One region of the Geodermatophilus sp. SYSU D00814 genome, then DNA from elsewhere that is predicted to be linked to it. Evidence: predicted binding sites of a transcription regulator. Region 1 holds the regulator's gene; each other region holds the start of a gene.
The links. Region 1 encodes LexA, which represses DNA repair genes until DNA is damaged. Its sites were predicted from a motif close to TCGAACANNTGTTCGA; they were not measured.
Positions count from the first base shown of each region.

Region 2: ACI780_RS04515 (replicative DNA helicase) is a predicted target of LexA. The motif match lies at 1,925-1,940, and genes of this name have one in related genera.
Region 3: ACI780_RS02695 (DUF222 domain-containing protein) is a predicted target of LexA. The motif match lies at 1,906-1,921, and genes of this name have one in related genera.
Region 4: dinB (DNA polymerase IV) is a predicted target of LexA. The motif match lies at 2,859-2,874, and genes of this name have one in related genera.

Region 1 covers NZ_JBJGYP010000023.1:51,674-55,986, forward strand. Annotated here, with positions in the region: gene hflX (GTPase HflX) at 1-713, shown strand, start outside; gene ACI780_RS17860 (phosphatase PAP2 family protein) at 828-1,571, shown strand; gene ACI780_RS17865 (hypothetical protein) at 1,597-2,613, shown strand; gene lexA (transcriptional repressor LexA) at 2,722-3,510, opposite strand; gene ACI780_RS17875 (LysM peptidoglycan-binding domain-containing protein) at 3,800-4,313, shown strand, end outside.
Region 2 covers NZ_JBJGYP010000004.1:143,080-147,392, reverse strand. Annotated here, with positions in the region: gene rpsF (30S ribosomal protein S6) at 1-69, shown strand, start outside; gene ACI780_RS04530 (single-stranded DNA-binding protein) at 72-569, shown strand; gene rpsR (30S ribosomal protein S18) at 668-904, shown strand; gene rplI (50S ribosomal protein L9) at 907-1,362, shown strand; gene ACI780_RS04515 (replicative DNA helicase) at 2,043-4,313, shown strand, end outside.
Region 3 covers NZ_JBJGYP010000002.1:220,786-225,098, forward strand. Annotated here, with positions in the region: gene ACI780_RS02695 (DUF222 domain-containing protein) at 39-1,901, opposite strand; gene ACI780_RS02700 (NAD-dependent epimerase/dehydratase family protein) at 2,060-3,178, opposite strand; gene ACI780_RS02705 (MFS transporter) at 3,188-4,313, opposite strand, start outside.
Region 4 covers NZ_JBJGYP010000032.1:21,568-25,880, forward strand. Annotated here, with positions in the region: gene ACI780_RS20355 (alkaline phosphatase family protein) at 1-24, shown strand, start outside; gene ACI780_RS20360 (sucrase ferredoxin) at 21-971, opposite strand; gene ACI780_RS20365 (cupin domain-containing protein) at 991-2,064, opposite strand; gene ACI780_RS20370 (BatC protein) at 2,379-2,672, opposite strand; gene dinB (DNA polymerase IV) at 2,885-4,102, shown strand; gene ACI780_RS20380 (DUF3040 domain-containing protein) at 4,226-4,313, shown strand, end outside.

The DNA of each region.
Region 1 (4,313 bases):
CGGCGCGGGCCACCCAGCGCTCGGCGCGCGACCGCAACGCCGTCCCGAGCGTGGCGATCGCCGGCTACACCAACGCCGGCAAGTCCAGCCTGCTCAACCGGCTGACCGGCGCGGGCGTGCTGGTGGAGAACGCGCTGTTCGCCACCCTGGACCCCACGGTGCGCCGCGCCCAGTCGCCCGACGGCCGCGAGTACACGCTCACCGACACCGTCGGGTTCGTGCGGCACCTGCCGCACCAGCTGGTCGACGCGTTCCGCTCGACCCTGGAGGAGGTGGCCGGCGCCGACCTGCTGCTGCACGTCGTCGACGGCTCCGACCCCGACCCGCTCGGCCAGATCGACGCGGTGCACGTGGTGCTGCGCGAGATCGACGCCGCGGCGGTGCCCGAGCTGATCGTCGTCAACAAGGTCGACGCGATGACCGAGGAGGACGTGCTGACCCTGCGCCGGGCGCTGCCCGGTGCGGTGTGGGTCTCGGCGCGGACGGGCGAGGGCATCGAGCAGCTGCGCGAGGTCGTCGCCGCCCGCCTGCCGCACCCCGACGTCGAGGTCGAGGTGCTGGTGCCCTACGACCGCGGCGACCTGGTGGCCCGCGTCCACCGCGACGGCGAGGTCCTCAGCGAGCAGCACGAGGCGGAGGGCACCCGGCTCACCGCGCGCGTCGACGGCGGCCTGGCCGCCGCGCTCGAGCGGTTCGCCGCACCGGTCGGCTGACCGGCGCTCCTCCGTCCCCCGCCCGGGGGACCGGCTCCCCGCCGGTCACCCGGGCGGCTCGCCGTCTCCCTGCGGCGAGGTCACGGGCGGGTCACGGCCCGGTACCGTGACCGCGTGACCAGCGGCGTGGTACGACGCGGGAGGGGAGCACCGGCCGACGGCGACCCGTCGGCTCCCGTCCGCACCGTCGTGACCGCCGGGCGCCCGTCCTGGTGGCTGCTGCTCGTGGCGTTCGTCGTCACCACGGCGGTCACCGTCGACCTGCTCAACCGCGGCGTGCTCGAACGGCTCGACCTGGAGGTCTCCGAGGTCGTCAGCGCGTGGGACCTGCGGGACTCCCCGGGCTACTGGCCGGTCTGGGCGGTCACCCAGATCGGCGGGCGCGGCACCATCCTCATCGTCCTGGCCGGGCTGGTCGGCTGGCTGTGCATCCGCCGGCGGACCCTGCTGCCGCTGCTGCGGGTGCTCACCGCGCTCGCGCTGCTGACCGTCGTGGTCTACGCGTTCAAGTACGGCACCGGCCGCACCGCGCCGGCCTACCCCGGGTCCTTCTTCCACCGCGACGGGGCCAGCTACCCCTCCGGGCACGTGGCCAACGCCGTGCTCATGTGGGGCGTGGCCTACTGGCTGGCGGTCGAGTACCGACTGGCCCCGGGCGTGCAGCGGACGCTGTGGTGGCTCAGCGTCGTGGGCCCGGTGCTGACCGGGATCGCCATGGTGTCCCTGGACTTCCACTGGGTCACCGACGCGGTGGTCGGCGCCTCGGTGGGGGTGCTGCTGCTGGGCGTGGTTCACGCACTCGACGCAGTCGTTCTGTCACGCTGGGGCAGTGCCCGAGCCGGCCGTCCCCCCGCGTAGCGCCGGGGCACACCCCGGGTGGGCCGTGGCCGCACTCGCCGGTCTGGCCCTCGCGCTCGGCCCCGCATTCCCCGCTGCCGCCGAGGAACCGGGCGCGCCGTCGCTGCGCTGCCAGGTGACCGACCCCCGGCTCGCGGAGCTCTCCGGCCTCGTCGACGTCGGGGACCGCCTGCTGGCCATCGCCGACGGCGGCGAGCAGGTGGCCGTCTCCGTGCTCGACGGGACCTGCCGCGTCGTGGACGAGACCGTCGCGCCGCTGGACCCCTACGACCCCGAGGACCTCGGCGTCGGTCCCGACGGCACCGTGTGGCTGGCCGACACCGGCGACAACAACGCCACCCGGGGGACCGTCGCCCTCATCGCCCTGCGGCCCGACGGCGGTACGGCGCTCTTCCGGCTCACCTACCCCGACGGCCCGCACGACGCCGAGGCGCTCCTGGTGGCCCCCGACGGCACGCCGTACCTGGTGACCAAGGAGGTGCTCGGTGCCAGCCGCGTCTACCGCCCCACGGCGCCGCTCGTCGACGGCGGCACGGTGGCGCTGGCCGACGTCGGCAGCGTGGCGTTCACGCTGACCGGGACACCGGGCGGCCCGGTGGGGCGGGCCGGTCAGCTCCTGGTGACCGGCGGCGCGGTGGCCCGCGACGGCAGCCGGATCGCACTGCGCACCTACACCGACGCCTACGTCTGGCCGCTGACCGGCTCGGACGTGCCGGCCGCCCTGGGGGGCGAACCGGTGCGCATCGCGCTGCCCGAGGCGCCGCAGGGGGAGGCGGTGTCGTTCACCGCCGACGGCGCGGCGCTCCTCGTGGCGGGCGAGGGGCTGCCGGGCGACGTCACGCTCGTGCCGATCCCCGCCGGGACGGCGGCCCCGGCGCCGTCCTCGGCGGCCGACCCGTCGCTGGCGGCCGTCCTCGACGACGGCGGCACCGGCGTGTCCCCGGTCGCCGCGGGGCTGGTCGCCGCAGGGGTGGCCACGGTGCTGGTGTGGGTCGCCGGCCGGGTGCGCCGGGGCCGCGCGGCGGGACCGCCGGCGGGCTGAGGCCGCCCGCCGTGCCGCGGGACCGCCAGCCGGTCGAGGTCGCGGCGCCCGGCCGCCGCCGACCCGGGCGGGACCGCGGGGCCGGGAGCGCGTCCCGGGCGGTGCGGGTCAGACGCGGCGCAGGACGGTGACCACCCGGCCGAGGATGGTCGCCTCGTCGCCCGGGATGGGCTCGTAGGCCGGGTTGTGCGGCAGCAGCCACACGTGCCCGTCGCGGCGCTTGTAGGTCTTGACGGTGGCCTCGCCGTCGAGCATCGCGGCCACGATCTCGCCGTTCTCAGCGGTGGGCTGCTGGCGCACGACCACCCAGTCGCCGTCGCAGATGGCCGCGTCGACCATCGAGTCACCGGCCACCCGGAGCATGAACAGGGTGCCGTCGCCGACCAGCTCGCGGGGGAGCGGGAAGACGTCCTCGACCGCCTGCTCGGCGAGGACCGGGCCACCGGCGGCGATCCGGCCGACCAGCGGCACGTACGTGGGGGCGGTGGTGTCGCCGGCCGCGGCGGCCGGCGGTGCGGCCTCCGCCGCGGTGTCGCCGGGCAGCCGCACGTCGAGCGCGCGGGGGCGGTTGGGGTCGCGCCGCAACCAGCCCTTCTTCTGCAGCACGGAGAGCTGGTGGGCGACCGACGACGCCGAGGACAGGCCCACCGCCTCGCCGATCTCGCGCACCGAGGGCGGGTAGCCGCGGCGCTCGATCGAGTCGCGGATGACCTCGAGCACCCGGCGCTGGCGCTGCGTGAGCCCGTCGCCGGCCTCACCCCGGTCGGGGAAGGTGCGCACCGCGCCGGTCTGGGTGCCGGTCCCCTCGGCGGCGGTGTCGGTGCCCCGCCGGCCGCCACCCCGCCGGGTGGTGGTGCTCCCGCGCGTGCCCTGGCCGGTCCCGCTGGTGCCCGCCACGTCTCCTCCTCGCCGGCCGTGTCCCCACGGCCCTCGTGTCCCGCCCCGTCCCCGGCTCCGGGACCTCCGGTCGGTGACCGACGGGTGCCGGTGCGGCCGGGATCGACCGCCGGGTGCCGGGCGGACGGCTGCTGATCGGACCGTAGCGCCTCGGGACCGGGACTTCAAACGTGTGTTCGAAACCGGTGGGCGGTGTCGGTTGGCTCCTGTCGGTGCCGTGCGGTAGACATCGCACACACGTTCGATCGAACGTCTGTTCGATGCGATGGGGTCGACGAGGAGAGTGGTCATGGGCAGCGTGCGCCAGGCGGTGCTGGAGTTCGACGCGACGGTGCGGGTGCCCTGGCGGCCGCTGCTCGCCGACGGTGCCGGGGGCGGCCCCGCTCCCACTCGTCGGCCGGTGCGCCCCGACACCTCCGGGCGCCCCGCTCGCCAGGCGCCCCCGGCACCTCCGGCCCCGCTCCCCGGCGCCGGCCCGCGCGTGGCCGGTCACCTGCGGCCGGTGCCCGACCTCCCGGCCGAGCCGGCCGCCCGCGCCACCGGCCCCGCCGCGGGGGCGCGCCGCACGCGCCGCGACCCGGCCCGGCCCGGAGGGCGGCCGGTGTCCGCGCAGCCGGTCCGGCGCGCGGCCGTCCCGTCGCCGGCGCCCCTCCGGCTGACCCGCCGCGGGCGGCGCCTGGTCGTCGCCCTGGTCCTGGCCGCGGGCATCGGGGGCGCGCTCCTGGGCCGGGAGGTCCTCGCTCCCCAGCAGGGCCTGCAGCTCGCCGGGGAGAGCAGCGTCGTCGTCGAGCCGGGCGACACGG
Region 2 (4,313 bases), on a different contig from region 1:
CTCGACCGCCAGCTCAACCTCAACGAGTCGGTGCTGCGCACCAAGCTGATGCGGCCCGAGGTCCACTGAGCATGGCCGGCGAGACCGTCATCACCGTCATCGGCAACCTGACCTCCGACCCGGAGCTGCGGTTCACGCCGTCGGGTGCCGCGGTCGCCAACTTCACGGTCGCCTCGACGCCGCGCACCTTCGACCGGCAGTCGCAGGAGTGGAAGGACGGCGAGGCGCTGTTCCTCCGCTGCAACGTCTGGCGGCAGGCGGCCGAGAACGTGGCCGAGTCCCTCACCCGCGGCTCGCGGGTCATCGTCTCGGGGCGCCTCAAGCAGCGCTCGTTCGAGACCAAGGAGGGCGAGAAGCGCACCGTCATCGAGCTCGAGGTCGACGAGATCGGCCCCTCGCTGCGCTACGCCACCGCGAAGGTCACCCGCGCCTCCCGTGGTGAGGGCGGCGGTGGTGGCGGCTTCGGCGGCGGCGGCAGCGGTGGCGGTGGCTTCGGCGGCGGTGGTGGCGGCGGCGCGAGCGACCCGTGGTCGACGCCCGCCGGCCCGTCCGACGAGCCGCCCTTCTGAGAAAGGACCCCCTCGCCCCCCACGCCACGCTCCGCGCGGCGCGGGTCCCTGCGAGAGGGCCGTTCCATCTACCCCCCTAGCCGTACCTGGAGAACCCAGTGCCCAAGCCCCCCGTGCGCAAGCCCAAGAAGAAGGTCTGCCAGTTCTGCAAGGACAAGGCGACCTACATCGACTACAAGGACACGACCCTGCTGCGGAAGTTCATCTCCGACCGCGGCAAGATCCGTGCCCGCCGCGTGAGCGGCAACTGCAGCCAGCACCAGCGGGACGTCGCCACGGCCGTCAAGAACAGCCGTGAGATGGCCCTGCTGCCCTACACCTCGACGGCGCGCTGACCATGAGCACCCAGAAGCTGATCCTGACGCAGGAGGTCACCGGTCTCGGGTCCTCCGGTGACACCGTGGAGGTCAAGGGCGGGTACGCCCGCAACTACCTCCTGCCCCGCGGTCTGGCCATCGTCGCCACCCGCGGTGCCGAGAAGCAGGTCGAGTCGCTGCGCCGGGCGCGTGCCGCCCGCGAGGTGCGCTCGCTCGAGGAGGCCCAGTCCGTGGCCGGGCGCCTGTCCGGCCTGACCGTCCGGGTGCCCGCCCGTGCCGGTGACGGGGGCCGCCTCTTCGGCCGGGTCACCACCGCCGACGTCGCCGCGGCCGTCACCGCCGCCGGCGGCCCGGAGCTCGACCGCCGCCGCATCGAGCTGCCGAGCAGCATCAAGACCACCGGCCAGCACACCGTCACCGTGCGGGTGCACCCGGAGGTCACCACCCGGCTGGCGATCGAGGTCGTCGCCGGCTGACGCACCGCACTGCCCGCGAGGGGCGCCGGACGTCGTCCGGCGCCCCTCGCGTCGTCTCGGGCCTCGCCCGGCGGGGCAGGCCTGCTGTGGTCGGACGGGGCGCGGAGGACCGTCCACGGCCCGCTGACGCCTCCCGGGCCGTCCCTGCGGCCGGGGCACCCGGAGGCGGCGTGGCCGGCCTGCCTGCGTCCTCGCCCCGGCGAGGCGCCGGCCACGGGGTGACGGCGTCCCCGCCGGTGGGTCGTCGCGCGCCGTCACCGCCGGTGCTGTGACGGCTGCGCCGGGCGGGACGACACGACACGCCCGGGCGTCCGGCGCGCCGAGAAACTCGTGTCCACAGCCGGTGGGCGGACCCGGCGCAGGTGACACCCGCAGGACCGCTGGATGTCCGGCCGGTGTCCCGCCCGTCTCCACATGTCGACTCGGGCTGTCCACCGACTTGTCCACAAGTTGTGCAGAACGCGGTGCACACGGGGTGTTGGACGGACCCGCCGTCGCTTCCTACCGTCTCTCCGGCGCCGGGAACTGCGAGAACTGTCAGTGGCTCCCGGTACCACGGTCCTCGAACGGGCGTTCGAGTGCAGGCGACGCGCGTCCTGGTGCTTCCCCCACCGGGCCCCGGCCGGACAGGCCGGGGCTGGTCAGCGTGCGCGTGAGCGGAGGGAGGTACCCAGGTGGCGGTGGCCGACGACTTCAGCCGGCCGCAGGCGACGGCGCCGGAGTACGACCGGCAGCCCCCGCAGGACGTCGCGGCCGAGCAGTCGGTGCTCGGCGGCATGCTGATGAGCAAGGACGCGATCGCCGACGTCGTGGAGCAGCTGACCGGCAACGACTTCTACCGGCCGGCGCACCAGGTCATCTACGACACGATCCTCGACCTCTACGGCCGGGGAGAGCCGGCCGACGCCATCACCGTCGCCGCAGAGCTCAACCGCACCGACCAGCTGTCGAAGATGGGCGGCGCGGTCTACCTGCACACGCTCATCGCCTCGACGCCCACGGCGGCCAATGCCGGCTACTACGCCCAGATCGTCGCCGAGCAGGCCACCCTCCGGCGGCTCGTGGAGGCCGGCACCCGCGTGGTGCAGCTCGGCTACGGAGCGGCCGGCGGGCGGGGCGACGTCGACGACATCGTCGACCGCGCGCAGCAGGAGATCTACGAGGTCACCGAGAAGCGGATGAGCGAGGACTACTCGCGCCTCGAGGACATCCTGCAGCCGACGATGGACGAGCTCGACGCCATCGCCTCCCGCGGCGGCACCGCCCGCGGCGTGCCCACCGGGATCCGCGATCTGGACGAACTGACGAATGGTCTCCAGGCCGGGCAGATGGTCGTCATCGCCGCCCGTCCCGGTGTGGGCAAGGCGCTGGCCCTCGACACCCCGATCCCCACGCCCACGGGCTGGACCACGATGGGCGAGATCGCCGTCGGCGACCGGGTGCTGGGTGCCGACGGCCGCCCGACGACGGTCGTGGCCGCCACCGGCGTCATGACCGACCGGCCCTGCTACGAGGTGCACTTCTCCGACGGCACCGTGGTCGTCGCCGACGCCCGGCACCAGTGGGTGACCACCGACCGCGCCGCCCGCCGACTCGGCGCGCGTGGGCAGGCCCGCGTCCGTACCACGGAGGAGCTGGCCCGCACGGTCCGCTGCGCCACCGCCGACCGGCGGCTCAACCACGCCGTCGTCAACGCCGCCCCGCTCGACCTGCCCACCGCCGACCTCCCGGTGCCGCCGTACGCCCTCGGCGTCTGGCTGGGCGACGGCACGTCGGCCGCCGCGCAGTACACCAGCGCCGACCCCGAGATCGCCGTCCACATCGAGGCCGAGGGGCTGGTCGTCGTCCCCACGGGCGCCGACCGGCGGTACTCCCTGCGCCTGCCGGCCCGTCCCGGCCCCGAGGCGCGGCCGTGCCCGATGTGCGGCGAGCCCTTCGTGCCGAAGACCTCCCAGGTGCAGACCTGCGGGAAGACCTGCGGCGGTGCGCTGCGGGCCCGCGGCGGAGCCGGCCGCGCGGCGACCTGCCCCGACTGCGGCGGCCCCTCGAGCGGCCTGGCGCAGTGCCAGGACTGCCGGGACGACCACGGCACCGTGCACGCCCTCCTGCGCGGCCTGGGCGTGCTCGGGGACAAGCACATCCCGACCGCCTACCTGCGCGCGTCGGTGACCCAGCGGCGGGCGCTGCTGGCCGGCCTGCTCGACACCGACGGCACCGTGACGGGAGGCGGTGCGGTGCAGTTCGCCGTCACCAGCCGTCGGCTGGCCGAGGACGCCCGTGAGCTGATCGCGGGCCTGGGCCACCGCGTCCGGATGAGCACCAAGCGGGTCCGCGGCCGGAGCGAGGCCTCGTCCACCTGCTACACGCTCACCTTCAGCACCGACGACGAGGTGTTCCGCCTGGAACGCAAGCGGCTGCTGCACAAGGAGCGGGGTGCGCGCACGTTCACCGCCCGCGGCGTCCGTTTCGTCACCGACGTCCGGCCGGTCCAGAGCGTGCCCGTGCGGTGCATCCAGGTCGACGCCGCCGACTCCCTCTTCCTCGCCGGCCGCAGCTTCGTCCCGACGCACAACTCGACACTCGGGCTGGACATCGCTCGGTCGGCCGCGGTGAAGAACCACCTGGCCACGTGCATCTTCTCGCTCGAGATGAGCAAGCACGAGATCACCATGCGTCTGCTGTCGGCCGAGGCGAAGGTGCCGCTGCACCACATGCGCGCCGGCACGCTGTCCGACGAGGACTGGTCGAAACTGGCCCGCCGCATGGGTGAGGTGGCCGACGCGCCGCTCTACATCGACGACTCACCGAACATGACGATGATGGAGATCCGGGCCAAGGCGCGGCGCCTCAAGCAGCGCAACGACCTCAAGCTCGTGGTCATCGACTACCTCCAGCTCATGACGTCGGGAAAGCGCGTCGAGAGCCGCCAGCAGGAGGTCTCGGAGTTCTCC
Region 3 (4,313 bases), on a different contig from region 1:
CACCGACCTGTCGCGCGCGGCTGGCGGCAGGGCCCGCCTCAGTAGGGCGGTGGGGTGGTGGTGGCGGTGAGGCCGGATGGGGTGGTGACGGTGAGGGTGCCGTCGGGGGCCAGGTGGTGCTGCCAGCCGGGTGCCTGGTGCTTGCCGCGGTGGTGGCCGGTGCAGTAGCCGGCCAGGTTGGCGGCGGTGGTGGGGCCGGCGGGCCAGGGGGTGTGGTGGTCGAGTTCGCCGTGGCGGGGGACGGGGCGGCGGCAGCCGGGGAAGCGGCAGCGCCGGTCGCGGGCGCGCACGAACCGGTCCAGGGCCGCGGTGGGTCGGTAGCCGGGGCTCTCGCCCGGGGGGCTCACTCCGGCGCCGGCGCGGGCGGCCTGCTGTAGTCCGGGCAGGTCGGTGAGGGCGAGCAGGGCGCCGGTGACCGCATCGGTGAGGGCGAGGCGGGGCCGGTCGGCCAGCCCGCCGCCGGCGGTGCGGGCGAGCAGGTCGGCCAGGTCGGCGCGGGCCTGATCGGCGGCGGCGAGGGCGGTGAGCGCGTCGGGTGCGGCCGAGACCCGGCCGGCGGCACTCGCCGCCCAGCCGGCCTCGTCGGCGGTGTCGGCGCGTTCGGCGGTGGCCACCGTCCGGCGGGCGTGGCCGAGGGCGCGCTCGAGGGTGAGCAGGGCGGTGCCGGCGTCGTCGACGGCGCGGTCGGCGCGCGCCCACCACCCGTCGGGCACGGCCGGGGCGGGGCGATGCCCTGGGGGTGCCAGTGATGGTGGGCCGTCGGGCCAGCTGTCGGGTGGTGGTCCGTCCTCCTCCAGGTAGCAGGGGGCCGGCTCGGCGTCGAACTCGCCGGCCAGCACCCGCTGCTCCAGCTCCTGCGACCAGCGCGCGAAGTCCTCCGCCTCGGACACCACCGCGGACGTGCCCGCCCTGTCAGGCGGCTCGGGCCCGGCCGGTGCCGTGTCGGCGGGGGTGGTGTCGGCGGGGGCGGTGTCGGCGGACTCGGTGTCGGTGGCGGCCGCGTGACCGGTGAGGGCGGCGAGCAGGGCACGCACCACCTCGGCGGGCACCACCTGGCCGTCGATCTCGCACGGGGCATCCCCGCCCAGCAGCGCCCCGACCGGGGCGACCACGGTGAGGGCGACCTGCACCGGGGGCAGGCCGGTCTCGCCGGGGCGCAGCACCAGGTCCAGCAGGCAGTCGGCCATCTTCTGCTCCCGGGTGCGTCCGTCGGCAGGCAGCGCGTCGGCGTAGGCGCCCAGCGCCGCGAGCAGTGCGGCGGCCTCCGGCGTGGTCAGCAGTGCCGACACCATGCTCATGCCGTCGACCCGGTCGGGCCGGGCGATGACCCCGCGCTCCCGCACCGCCTTCGCCAGGTCGTCCGCGGCCGAGCGGACGTTGCGTCGCAGCACCTCCCGACGCACCTTGTCGCCCAGCTGGGCCGGTGTGCTCAGCCGCCCCGCCGCCCAGGCCAGCAGGTCCCGCTCTATCGCGGCACGCAGCGCGTCGTCAGCGATCGGGGCGACCTTGTCCAGCAGCGGAGCGAGGTGCCCGACGTGCAGCGCCCCGGACTGCAGGGCATCGAGGGTGCCCGGGAGCCGGTGCACCAGTGTCAGCGACCGCTCGAGCAGCACCAGCGCGGACTGGGTCGACAGAGACAGCGCCATCGCCAGCTCCTGGGTGGCCCACTCACTGACCGGCCGCAGCACCTCGGCCCGCGCCGCCCACCGCTCCGCCGCCATCGCCCCCGGCGAGCCCGGCGGCCGGTCGGCCGAGACGGGCCGCGTCTCCGCGAACGCCGCGATCGCCCGCGCCCGCAACGCCGTCTGCCGGGACAGTTCGCGATCGGCGGCCTGCACCGCACCCAGCGGCCCCGACGCCCACCCCACCACGGGCTCGTCGGCCGCCAGCACTTCCGTCACGTGTTCGATCATACGTTCGATCGAATGGATCAGCAAGCCCCGTGGCTCCGAAAGGCCAGGTCACAGGACCGGCCGCCGCGCGGCCGCAGGCCCGACGGTGACCGGCCTCAACCGCTGGAAGGTGACGGAACCGAGGCCGTGGGCCCCGTCAGTGGCGCTCAGTCCGGACGACGGTTCGGTACGTTCGCGGGATCGCCGCCCGGGTCGTGGGAGCGGCCACCGGTGGGGGACAGCAGCGGGCCCGGCGCGCCGTCGCCACGGCCGAGGGCGGCGACGAACTGGCGCAGCACGTCGTCCCCGCGGTGTGCGGGGTGCCAGCCCAGCTGCGTGCGGGCGCGGTTGGTGTCGAGCACCGGCGACTGGATGCCGAGGTCGAGCCAGCCCGGCTCGGTAGGCACCACGTGCGCGCGGAAGGCCGCCGTCAGCCCGGTCCGCACCAGCACGGCCGGGACCGGGATCCGGGTGGTGCCCAGCGCGCGGGCGATGCCGTCGGCGTCGAGGGCGGGGTCGGCGGCGACGTTGAACGGCCCCGGGACGCGCCGGTCGAGCATGCGGACGATGGCGTCGGCGAGGTCGTCGGCGTGCACGAAGCCGACCCGCAGCGACGGCAGCGGCAGGGGCAGCACCGAGGCGAGCTGCCCGGGCACGAGGCGGACGGCGCCGAACACCAGTGGGCCGAGGAAGTAGCGGCCGATCTCGCTGGCCGCCTCGGGCTGCAGCACGAGGGTGGGCCGGACGACGGTCAGCGTGACGTCCTTCTTGCGCCCGACGACCTCGCGCACGACCCGCTCGGCCTCGGACTTCTGCCGGCTGTACTGCGAGCTCGGGATGCCGGTGACCGGCCAGTCCTCGGTCACCGGCCGGTCGCCGCCGCCCGCGGCGTAGGCGCCGAGCGAGGACATGTGCACCACGTGCTGCACCCCGGCGGCGACGGCCGCCCGCATGACGCGCCGGGTGCCGTCGACGTTCGCCCTGTGCAGCTCCTCGGACCGGCGGCCCGGCTGCAGCACCCAGGCCAGGTGCACGACGGCGTCGACGTCCTCGAGCAGGTTGGTCAGCGCCTGCTCGCTGGCGGTCTCGCCGAGGTCGGCGGTGTACCAGGTCACCGACGAGTACGGCTCGGTGTCCGGCGGCTGCCGGCGGGCCAGCCCGCGCACCTCGGCCACGCCGCTGCCCGGCGCGGTCAGCCGCCGCAGCAGCGCGGTGCCGACGTTGCCGCTCGCGCCGGTGACGGCGACCTTGAGGCCTTCGAGGTGTGCCTGGGGGAGCTCAGCCATGACGTGCCGCTACCCGCTGGCCCCCGCTGCGATACGGCGAGCTGTCTCACCCTGCGCCTCCGCGGGCCGCAGCCCGAGGGAGACCACCCCGATGAGCAGGACGGCGACGGCGCCGGCGAGGAAGCCCGCGGGCAGCCCGGCGGCGTCGGCCAGGCGGGGGAGCAGCAGGCTGCCCAGGCCGCCGCCGAGCATCAGCGCGACCGACTTCGCCGAGACCGTCGTCGACCGCTGGGCGGCGCCCACCTGCTCGTGCATGAGCGCCTGCCGCAGCGGCCAGCCGGCGCCGTTGGCCAGGTAGGAGACGACGAAGGCGACGGCGGCCACCGCGACGTGCCCGGCCAGCGCCACACCGACGACGGCGAGGGCCCACACCACCGCGGTGAGGAAGCTCGCCCAGGCCACCGACCCCCGCGCCAGCCGGCGGGCGGCCGGCGCGAGCAGCGCGCCGAGCCCCGCGGCGGCGAACGACACGGCCATGACGACGCCGTACACCACAGCACCCCGGTCCAGGCCGCCGCCGAGCTCGGCGAACCACAGCGGCCCGAGCACCTCCAGCGTGGTCAGCGCGGTGCCGGTGAGGAACGAGATGACCAGCAGCCGCCGCAGGACGCGGTGCCGCGACGCGAGCCGCACGGTGTCGCGCACCACCACCGGCACCTCCCGGACCCCGGCGGCCAGGGCCCGCAGCCCGCCGGTCGGGGCGGTCGGCAGCGGCACGACGAGCACCGCGACGGCGACCACCGAGACCACGACGAGCGCCGCGGCCAGCAGCAGGGGCAGGACCAGCGCCGCGCTGCCCCCGCCCTCGGCGAGCAGCGGCAGTGCCCCGCCGAGCGCCGCTCCCAGGGCCAGCCCCAGGCCGTCGGCGGCACCGGCGCGCGACAGGCCCGTCGCCGGGTCGGCGTCGGGGTCCGCGGCGTGCACGGTGTCGACGTACCAGGCCTCCAGCGGGCCGGAGTCCAGCGCGCGCGACGCGCCCTGCAGCCCCCAGGCGAGGGCGAACAGCGGCACGGAGTCCGCGACGGCCATCGTCAGCAGCGACGCGACGCCCAGCAGGCCGGACAGGACGAGCACCGGCCGGTGCCCAATCGCGTCGGCGAGTCCGCCGGTGGGCAGCTCCAGCAGCAGCGTGACG
Region 4 (4,313 bases), on a different contig from region 1:
GCGCTCCAGCAGACCGGGAGCTAGGAGATCGACAGCACCGTCCACCCGCGGGGGTGGGCGGGGTGCACCGCCCGGCAGGTCAGCTGGGCCGCCTCCGCCGTCGGCCGGCTCTCCACCCGCACGGCGACGTCGCCGTCCGGGCCGGCGAGCACCACGTCGAACCGCTCGACGCCGGCCGCGGCCTCCGCGTCGGTGCCCGGCAGCCGGTGCGTGCCGCGCAGCGGCAGGTCGTCGACGCCGAGCAGTCCCAACCGCTCGCGGACGGCCTGCTGGGCGGCCTGCGCCGGCATGGGCAGCCCGGTCCGCCCGCGCAGCCACGGCAGCGCCACCTCGCCGCGGGCGTGCGCGGCGACGAGGTCGGCGCCGTCGCCGGGCACCTGGGCGTAGGCGAAGCCGTGCGGCAGCACGAGCACGTTGGTGGCGAACCGGCAGCCGCCGAGGTGGCTGCACTCCCACACGTCGGGCGCGGGCAGCGCGCGGGCCAGCGGCCGGCCGCGCAACGCGCAGCAGGCGTCGTGCTGGCCGTGGGTGCACACCAGGTACACCGGGTCGTCGGCGCGCTCGCCCACCGAGCCGTCCCACGGCACGTCGAGCAGGTCGGCGTCGGTGTCGCGGGTCGACCACCACAGGCCCTCGCGGCCCGGCCGGCCGTCGGCGTAGGCCCAGCGGTGCCCGGACTCGGCCAGCCGCTCCCCCGGGCGGCGCACCAGCAGCACGCGGGTGCCCTCGGCGCGGGCGCGGGCGGCCAGGCGCGGGGCGACGGCGGCGTCGAAGCGGGACTGCAGCAGCGCGTCGGGGCCCCACGGCCCCGGCTGCTCGACCAGCAGCCAGCGCTGCGCCGGCCCGGCCGTGGCGACGGGGGAGTCGCCGCGGACCAGGGCGGTGACCGAGCAGCGCGTCGGGTCCAGCCGGCCGACGCGGACCGGCCGGGACGGCGGGGAGGGATCGGGCCGCGCCGGTGCGGCACTCACCCGGGGGAGGGCGGCGGGCTCACGACCCGGTCCCGAGGGCGTCGGCACGCTCCCCATCGTCCCCGCCCGCGTCCGGGGCCGGGGCACCCGGTCCGGCCGGGCCCGGCTCGGGGGCGGTCCCACCGTCGGGGGACCCGTCGACGTGCGCGTCGGCGACCACGGCGATCGACTCGGTCACCAGCCGCCGGGCCAGGGTGAGCCGGTCGGCCGGCTCCAGGCCGGCCAGGTCGGCCACCTCCAGCTCCCCGGCGGCGAGCAGCGCGGCCAGCGCCGGGCGGGTGGCGGCGGGGAACTCGTGCGTGCGGCGCCCGCCGATCAGGGTGACGCGGTCGCCCCCGGCGTCCCGCAGGGAGACCCGCAGCCGGCGGCGCAGCCGCAGCACGGTGTCGGGGGTGAGCGCCGCGGCGGCGGTCGCCTGCGCCAGCGGCGCCACCGGCTCCGGCCGCACCTGCGCCCACGTGCGGCCGCGCACCCGGTCGGCGACCCGGTCGGGGTCGACCCGGCCCAGCCAGCCCTGCAGCGCACCCACCACGGCGGCGACGTCGTCGCGCAGGGCCGCGGGGTCGGCGAGGTCCACGCCCAGCGGCAGCGCCCGGCGCAGCTCGGGGTCGTCGGCGGCGAGCACCCGCACCAGGTCCAGCGCCGCCTCGACGGCCGACCAGCGGGTGACCGGGTGGACGCCGACGGTCAGGTGGGCGCTGGTCTGCCCCAGGGCGACCGCCGAGTGCAGGTAGCCGCGCGGCAGGTAGAGCGCGTCGCCGGGGCGCAGCACCGCGTCGATGACCGGCTCGCGCTCCGCGGCCGCGGCGACCTCGGCGGCGCGGTCGTTCCACGGCTGGCTGCGCAGCGGCTCGGGGAGCACCGGTTCGTGGATCGTCCAGTGCTTCTCGCCGGCCACCTGCAGCACGAAGACGTCGTGCACGTCGTAGTGCGGGCTGAAGCCGCGCGAGGACGGCGGGGTGACGTAGGCGTTGACCTGCGTGGGGTGCCCGAGGTCGGCGGCGAGCTGGTCGGCGAACTCGATCAGCGGCGGCCAGAGCCGGTGCAGCCCCTGCAGGACGACGGTGCTGCCGTCGGCGAACAGCCGCAGCACGGCGTCGGAGGAGACCTGGTCGGCGATCTCGGCGCCGGCGCCGCCGGAGGTGGTGAACCGCGCCGCGTCGACGACGGCGCCGTCCTTGGCGATGCGCAGGAACGGGGTGCGCAGCCCGCGGCGCGAGAGCAGCTCGTCGACGTCGGCCAGCGTCAGCAGGTCGGCGAAGGACTCCCCGGTGTCCTCGGCGCGGGTGAGCAGCGGGCGGCGCGACCAGTGCCGCTCGGCGAAGACCGCGGGGTCGAGGTGCGTGCACCGGCGCAGGGCCGGGCGGGGGTCAGCCCCGCCCGGCCCCGCGACGGCCGGGTCCTGGCTCAGGCCGAACCGTCCGCGCCGCCGTCGGCGCCACCGTCGGCACCGCCGTCGGAGCCGCCACCGGCCGCACCGCCGTCGGCCGGGCCGTGCCCGGCGCCGCCGTCGGCACCGCCGTCCGCGCCCCCGTCGTGGCCGGCACCGCCGTCGGCCGTGCCGTCCGCGCCGCCGTCGTGGCCCGCGCCGCCGTCGGCGCCGCCGTCGGCACCGCCGTCGTGCTGGCCGGGCGTGCCCTCGCCGGCACCGCTGTCGGCCGGACCCTCCACGCTGGTCATGTCGTCGTCGTCGAGCGCCATCGAGCTCCTCCGGTGCGGATCGGCGCCGGCCGCCGGATGGCGGTCGGTCGCGTCCCACCTACCTCGTTCACGGGGCGGTCACACATGCGGTCACCTGCGAGTTCGCGCCGTTCCGGGACACGCCGGGGAGCCCGCCCGCACCGCGCGCCACGGACCCGGCCGGACCGTTACCCTCCCCAGGTCGGTCCGAACAGGTGTTCGAGGGAGGGGTCGTGGCAGCGGGGCGGGCGGAGGGGTGCACGGTGCTGCACGTCGACATGGACGCCTTCTTCGCCAGCGTCGAGGTGCGCCGGCGCCCCGAGCTCGCCGGCACGCCGGTCGTCGTCGGCGGCGCGGGCAACCGCGGGGTGGTCACCTCGGCCACCTACGAGGCGCGCGCGTACGGCGTGCACGCCGCCATGCCCACGGCCCGGGCGCTGCGGCTGTGCCCGACGGCGACCGTGCTGCCCGGCGACATGGCGCTCTACGCCGAGGTCTCCCGCTCGGTCATGGCGCTGTTCCGGTCGGTCACCCCGCTGGTGGAGCCGCTGAGCCTCGACGAGGCGTTCCTCGACGTGTCGGGGGCCGGCCGCCGGCTGGGCGACGCGGCGCAGATCGGCGAGTACCTGCGCGCCCGCGTCTACGACGAGCAGGGCATCACCTGCTCGGTCGGCGTCGCCGGTACCAAGTTCGTGGCCAAGCTCGCCTCCACCCGCGCCAAGCCCGACGGGCTGCTCGTCGTCCGCCCGGCCGAGGTCATCGACTTCCTGCACCCGCTGCCGGTGGGCGCGCTGTGGGGCGTCGGCGCGAAGACCGAGGAGCTGCTGCTGCGGCTGGGGCTGCGCACCGTCGGCGACCTGGCGCACGTGCCGGTCCGCACGCTGCAGCGGGCGGTGGGCCCGGCGGCCGGCGCGCACCTGCACGAGCTGTCCTGGGGCCGCGACCCGCGCCGGGTGGTGCCCGACGAGCCGGAGCGGTCCACCGGGCACGAGGAGACCTTCGCCACCGACGTCGACGACCCCGCCGTGGTCCACCGGGAGCTGCTGCGGCTGGCCGAGCGGACGGCGGGCCGGCTGCGGGCGGGCGGCTGGCTGGCGCGCACGGTGAGCATCAAGGTCCGCTTCGCCGACTTCACCACGATCACCCGCAGCCGCACCCTCGACGTCCCCACCGACGTCGGGCAGGACCTCTACGAGACCGCCCGCGCGCTCTTCGACGCCCTCGGCCTGGACCGGGCGCGGCTGCGGCTGGTGGGGGTGCGGGCCGAGCGGCTGGTGCCGGCCGGGTCGGCGCCCCGGCAGCTGCAGCTCGGCGAGCGCGAGCACGGCCGCCGGGACGCCGAGCTGGCCGCCGACCGGGCCGCCCGCCGGTTCGGCGCGGGGGCCGTCCGGCCGGCCACGCTGCTGCACCGCGACCGCGACCGGCGGGTGCGCGACCGCCCGGGAGGGTGACCGGAGACGATCACCGGCGGGTCGCCGCGCGCTCGCCTTTCGCACCCCGCGAACGGCTCGTATCCTCGGTGGCACCGCCGGGGTGACCCCGGCGGTATTGGCTTGGCCCATCTGGAGGTCTCGGTGCCGCTCTCCGAGCACGAGCAGCGACTGCTGGAGCAGATCGAGCGCGCCCTCGTCGACGACGATCCCAAGTTCGCCTCCTCCGTCC